DNA from 2 places in the Paenibacillus sp. SAFN-117 genome. Region 2 is predicted to be linked to the other one. Evidence: predicted binding sites of a transcription regulator. Region 2 holds the regulator's gene; the other holds the start of a gene.
What was found. Region 2 encodes Rex, which represses fermentation and respiration genes when NADH is low (regulators of the CRP and FNR family bind a similar motif). Its sites were predicted from a motif close to TTGTGAAATATTTCACAA; they were not measured.
Positions count from the first base shown of each region.

Region 1: ACTHRH_RS16770 (DUF1641 domain-containing protein) is a predicted target of Rex. The motif match lies at 1,322-1,339, and genes of this name have one in related genera.

Region 1 is NZ_JBQCLK010000025.1:73,611-77,028, reverse strand. Features, by position in the region: gene ACTHRH_RS16775 (DNA-3-methyladenine glycosylase family protein) at 1-546, opposite strand, end outside; gene ACTHRH_RS16770 (DUF1641 domain-containing protein) at 1,473-1,922, shown strand; gene ACTHRH_RS16765 (NAD(P)/FAD-dependent oxidoreductase) at 1,940-3,118, shown strand; gene ACTHRH_RS16760 (amidohydrolase family protein) at 3,262-3,418, shown strand, end outside.
Region 2 is NZ_JBQCLK010000004.1:72,049-75,466, forward strand. Features, by position in the region: gene ACTHRH_RS04070 (amidohydrolase) at 1-53, opposite strand, end outside; gene ACTHRH_RS04075 (DUF47 domain-containing protein) at 333-953, shown strand; gene ACTHRH_RS04080 (redox-sensing transcriptional repressor Rex) at 1,085-1,720, opposite strand; gene dinG (ATP-dependent DNA helicase DinG) at 1,717-3,418, opposite strand, start outside.

The DNA of each region.
Region 1 (3,418 bases), on a different contig from region 2:
GACCCCGTCCCATTCGACATGCTTGCCGAACGATTCCACGAGGCGTCTCTTGAGCGTGTAGGCAAAGGCTAAATTAATCTGCTGCCCGATAATCCCCCAGCTAAGAGCTTCGAATAAATCGGGAATGCCGGCCAGGCGGAGGCCATAAAACCGCCGGACTACCTTGTTCAGCAGGGCATCGCCCGCGGCCATTTCGTAAAAAGGAGCGAGGTCCGTCTCCAAATCAAACCATTCGCGAACATATCCGGCTACCATGTCTCGGCTTGCCTTGGATGGAAGGCCCTCTTGCAAACAGGTAACAACGAGAGAGTCTCCCTGTTCTCCGCTGATTTCGACTACAGGGCCCGTACCTTCATGCGTTACCGGAATGTGACAGTATAGTTTATCATTGTGGATACGGTACATACACTCGTTGGGCGAGCGGGACAAGTAGCCTAATGTTTCGTTATAGCTAAAGGGCTGAGGGACGCTGAGCTTTATTTGCTGTGTTTCCGGTATTGCGGGTTGGGTTCTCTTCCCTCTATTGAATGGTTCCGGGCTCTCCATATACTTATTCCTCCAATTAGACAACTATATTCAGGCAATGAAGACGGAAGGATGGCGCCACGTTTCACAAGAGGGGAAACTAACTGTGAGGGACACTACCTTGAAAATCCGTCTATTTTCATTTTCTGCCGGTGCCGTGCAAACGGAGCGGCACGTCTAACTGTATTTTGTACAGGTAAATTGATGCAAATCGCGCCAAATGACTAAACTACCTTGAAAATCCGTTTATTTTACCGTCTGCAGGCATCGTTGCAAGCGGAGCGGCACGTCTAACTGTATTTTGTACAGGTAGATTCAAGCGAATGGGCGAAAATGATCAAACTAACTGGATAAACTACAGTTAAAATGGGCAACTTTGGGCGAAACGGCTGTTTTGGCGCAAACTAACTGTAGGTTTTCCAGTTAGTTTCCATATTTCTTCCGAATATAGAAATCTAACTGTATGAAATCCACTTAGTCTCGTTGACCACCGTTATGCGACGCCAACCCTCCCATACGATCGGCGCGGCATGACCCCTACTATTATAGTTGTATCACAATCCGTTTCCCGGCAGCTTTTCTATTTTTGCTGTCATATTCGTCATGATTGACTGATCAGGCAGTCGATGGTGCGGTTGTAGACGGGCAAAAGGAAGGAAAGTCAAGCTTATGCCAGCAAAAGGCATTTAGAGGGATATATTTGACAAATTGGTGTCAAAAAATGTTTTTGCAGTTTTGTCATAAAAGGATTACAATACAAGCATAGAATCCGTTAACGACTGATCCTTTTCTCAAGTTGTGAAATTTATCACAACTAATTTCCATAAGTCCCGGTCCCACCCGTCACCCAGAGGAAAGTAAGGTAAGCGTCATCACGGATTATCGCACTAACTGGCTAACGCCAAATATTATTATGGAAGATTTCAAGCAAAGGAGGCCGTTTACTCATGTCAGAAACACCAGCGCAAAATTCGGCAAACGAAACCAATTCGGCGGCTGTACGCGGAGAATTGGATGTGCTCGATCAGTTGATGAAGCCCGAGGTTCAGAAATCGCTCACGGAATTGGTGGAGCAGCTGCCTAAATTGGCGGAGATGGTCACTCTGATGACCAAAGCCTATGATGTTGCCCAATCTTTGGCTACGGACCGTGTGCTCATTGAAGATTTGAAGGGCGGATTAGGCGAGTTTGTGAAGCCTATTCAGGATAAAGCGAAGGGAATCGCATCCGCTGCCATTGAAGCGAGCGACCGTGCCCAGTCGGACTCGACGACCATTGGGCTTTTTGGACTGCTCAAGATGCTTAAAGACCCGCAAGTTCAGAAAATGTTCCGCTTTGCCCAAGCGTTCCTAGAGGTTATGGCTGAGCGCCAAAAAGGTGACACGGAAACAAAATAGAGAATGGAGGATGAACAATGGCTAAGCAAGTATTAATACTAGGCGGCGGATACGGCGGATTGCTTACGGCCCTGACTGCCAGAAAATATATGTCGGCTGAAGAAGCTTCCATTACAGTCGTCAACCGCAACGGCTCCCACCAAATCATCACCGAGCTTCATCGTCTGGCCGTTGGCGGCTTGAACGAGAAGAACGTGGCGCTGCCTCTGGAGAAGCTTCTGCGCGGCAAGAACGTTGATTTAAGAATCGACACGGTGAATAATATCGATCTGGAGCAGAAGAAGGTCTCCTTGGCCGGCGGTCTGACTCTGGACTACGATGCGCTGGTTATCGCGCTGGGCAGTGAGACGGCTTTCTTCGGCATTCCCGGCTTGCAGGAGAACAGCTTTACGCTTAAGTCGGTGGAAGATGCGAACCGGATTCGCGCGCATGTTGAAGCGTGTGTGGACGAGTACAGCAGAACGAAGAACAAAGCGGATGCAACCTTCGTTATCGGTGGAGGCGGTTTGTCCGGTATCGAGCTCATCGGCGAAATGGTGGATATGCTTCCGGATATGTGCCTCAGAAAGGGCGTCGACTTCAAAGAAATTTCGCTCTATTGCGTCGAGGCGGCTCCTTCGATCCTGCCCGGCTTCGCGCCTGAGCTCGTAGAACGCGCCAAAACCAGCCTGGAGAAGCGCGGAGTGAATATCTTGACCGGAGTGGCGGTTACAGAGGTTCAAGGCAAGAACGTCATCCTGAAGGATGGCACAACGATCGAAACGAACACGATGGTTTGGACGGGCGGAGTAACCGGAAATTCCGTTGTCGCCAACTCGGGCATCGAGGCGAACCGCGGCCGGGCTACCGTTAACGAGTTCCTGCAATCGACCTCTCATCCCGATGTGTTCCTGGCAGGGGACAGCGCGGTCGTTATGGGACCGGAAGGACGTCCTTATCCGCCAAGCGCCCAGATCGCATGGCAAATGGGTGAAACCGTCGGCTACAACCTGTTCGCTTACTTCAAAGAAGCTCCTATGAAGGACTTCCAGCCGGTCTTCTCCGGAACGCTGGCCAGCTTGGGCAGAAAAGACGCGATCGGCACGATCGGCGGCAACCAGACCCAACTGAAAGGACTTCCCGCTTCGCTGATGAAGGAAGCCAGCAACATCCGTTATTTGAGTCATATTAACGGAATTTTCTCTCTAGTATATTAATAACAACAGAAGTCCCCGATAACCGCTAGCTGTCAGAACGGGGACCGTTCACTTGCTGCTTTGCCCCTTTAGGGAGGACTGGATTATGTTCCAGAATCTGCTTAGAGGGGCTTTTTGTATGAAAATAGCGAGGAGGAAGGCCGATGTCAAAGCCTCGGATGGCTGTGATTGCTATATTAATTGTGATCTTGATTATCGGGGGAGGGGCTTTATTATGGAAGAACGGATGGAGCCCCACCGCAGAACCGGCTGCAGAACCAATTGTGGAGACGGCAGAAACTCCGCAACCGGTTCCTGAGG
Region 2 (3,418 bases):
TGAGCGGGGTCCATCGTTATAAAGCTTCCATTAATAATCACTGTATCCGTCAATGTATTCAACCCTTTCACGAAATATCATTCTTTTCCAATGTACCGCTTAGTAAGGTTAAAATCAAGAAAGACGGGTACATTTTAAAATAGCAGGACTTATTGCTTTAGCACCAATTTCAATGACAAAAAATGCCCGGCAAATAGCCTATATAACCGGTCCATTGCTTTTAGGCTGGAGAATGTGCTATTTTTAATTTTATGAAACGACATTAAACGGTTTAAGAATCTAAGGCCGATAGGTCCATGTTAGATTCAACAGAGGAAAGGGGTCTTATCACAATGTTTAGCGGCAAGAAGAAAGATACCGATTTTTTAGCACTATTGATTGAAGCGGCCGAGAATACTCTGGAAGCGGCCAAAGTCTTTCGGGAGGCCATGTCCGGCTCAAGCGCGTTAGCCCCTTATTTCGATAAGCTCAAAGAATTGGAGAACAAAGGGGATCAACTGACACATTCCATATTTAAAGGATTAAGCAAAGTATTCCTTACTCCGATTGACCGCGAGGATATTATGGAGCTGGCCATGTCTGTGGATGATGTAGTGGACGGTATCGAAGCGACCATCGCCCGTTTCGATTATTTAAATATTGATAAAACCGATGATTTCATGAAAGAATTCGCTGAAGTCATTGTATCGAGCTGTGAGCATATTCTGGAGGCCTTCAAGCTGCTTTCCAAGAAGAAATATTCTGAAATTACCGAGCATGCCGTACATATCAACAGTCTGGAGAATGAAGCCGACCGCTTAATGAGAGAAGGCATTCGCGCGATCTTCGTTTCTCCCAAGGACCCTTACCACGACTTTAAAATCAAAGAGCTGTATGAGCGTCTGGAGCAGACGACGGACTCCTGTGAAGATGTGGCAAACATTCTGGACAGCGTTGTACTGCGCTACGCTTAATCGGCTAAACCCCGCTTGAGGCAGTCTTTCATAATAATAAGGCTTGTACGGCTCGAGACCGGACAAGCCTTTATTATGTTACAGTGAACCGGCTCCGGTGAACCGGCAATTTTCAATGTGCGGCGCCTTGATCACGCCTCTTCCTCTTTGTTCAGATAGTAAGCCAGGCTCTGCAGATCCGTTGTAAAATCTGCATGATGAACCCTTATATGGGGCGGAACTTTAATAATGACCGGGGCAAAATTTAATATAGCCTCGATCCCGGCCTCGACAAACCGATCGGCTACATTCTGAGCCTCCGAAGCGGGAACCGTAATAATCCCGATCCTTATTTGCAGCTCCCGGATCGTATCGGTCAGCTCCGACATCGGAAGCACGGTTAAATTGTTCATGTTCTGCCCGATCTTGGACTTCTCCGCATCAAACACAGCGACAATCTTCATGTTATCCTGCAAATAAGCATTATAATTACACAAAGCTCTGCCTAAGTTACCCGCTCCGACCAGCGCCACTTGAATTCTTTGGTCCAGCTTCAAAATTTGTCGAATCTTCTCTATGAGATACTTAACGTCGTAGCCGATTCCCTTCTTGCCGAACTCGCCGAAATAAGCCAAATCTTTGCGGATTTGGGCCGGATTGAGATCCAGCTTGCTTCCTAAATCCTGAGAGGAAACGGTAGTTACGTTCATCCGGTTTAATTCGTTCAGGAAGCGCAAATAAATGGGGAGCCGCCTAACGACGGCTTCGGATATTTTCATCGATTTCAAGCGTGTTCCTCCTCCATCCATTGTTTAATCCGCGGAACCATCTGCCCGGTCGGCATGTGCTCGATTTTGGGCCCGGGCAAGGAGTAAAGAAAGTATTTGCCGTACTGGGTATCGATGACCCTGGTATCATATAAGATAACAATTCCTTTATCGCTGGCCCTGCGAACAAGACGGCCGAAGCCCTGCTTGAAGCGGATGACCGCCTGAGGCACAGACAGCTTCATGAAAGGATTGAGATTACTTTTCTTCAGCTGTTCGCTCTTGGCTTCCGTTACAGGATGGTTGGGAGGCTGGAAAGGAAGACGAACGATCGCCAGGCAGGTCAAAGCTTCTCCCGGAATATCGACCCCTTCCCAGAAGCTGCTCGTCCCCAGCAATACGGCGGATTCGCTCTCCTGGAACAAGCGTGTCAGCTTGCTGCGGTTAAAGCTGTCTATCCCCTGCCCCAGCACCTGAATACCTGCCGAGGCAAGCCTTTCCTTCAATTCCGGATAAGCATTCTTGAGCATACGGTACGAAGTGAAGAGAACCAGCATGCGGCCCCTTGTTTCTACAGCTACCTCATGAAGCGATTCTACCAGCTTGTGTACGAAATAATCTTCTCCGTCTCTTCCTTTAATCCCGGGAAAATCCCGAGGGATGCAAACCAGCGCCTGCTTGCGGTAATTGAACGGAGAAGGAAGCAAAACGGTGTTCAGCTTATCCGACCTTCCCAGCCCCAACTGATCGCGGCTGTAATCAAAGGTCTTGTCGACGGAAAGAGTGGCGGATGTCAGAATAACGCTGTCTTTTTCATCGAACAGGGATTGCTGCAAAATTTTGCTTACGTCAGTGGGCACGCTGAACAGATGAAGCGACCTCATCTTGAATTGAGGGCTTGCTTCGAGCCAATATACATAATCCGGATCGCTTCTCTTCATGAAGAAGCGCAGAGCATCTCTCTGGCGGTTTAGTTCTTTCACGGAACCGGCAAGGTCGGTCAAGCTGCCTTTAAGATCATGTTCCTCCTGCCAATCCTTCAACTCTTGCGCGAGACGGTCCAGCTTGCGGCTGATCTCGCCCAGGCCGATATAGATGTTATCCTCGATGGTCAGCAGTTTATCCCACTGCTTCGGCATTTGATCGTCCTTAATCCTAAATACAAGCTGGCCGGTTTCTCCCGACTCGCCCATCTTACCGTTCACTAGCTCGTAAAGCAGCTCGGCCAAATGATCCCAATGCTCTTTAACCTCGACCAGTTTAGGGTAGATTCCCTCAATGAGAGCGTCCCATTCCGCAGAATGCTCCGGAAGCTCCCCGCCCAATCCTTGTAACCGTATGCGCAAGGACGGAAGCTGTCCGTTCTTACTGTCTCTAAACAATCGGGTAAGAGTATTCACGAAGGACATGTATTTCAGTTCGATTCCCATATGCTTGCTGGCGACCTCTTCCAGATGATGCGCTTCATCGATAACCAGATGTTTGTAGGAAGGAAGCAGGCGATGATCCGCCTTGATATCGGTGAACAGCAAGGAATGGTTAGTAATGACCACATCCGCTTTATTGGCGTCATTCCTGGCCCGGTGATAGAAGCATTTTTTAAACCATGGGCAAGCCCGGTTTAAACAGGAGTCCGCATCGCTCTCAACCGTCCGCCAAAATTCGGCGCCTCTGCCCGTAAGATGAAGCTCCTCTTCATCCCCTCTTTCGCTTTCACTG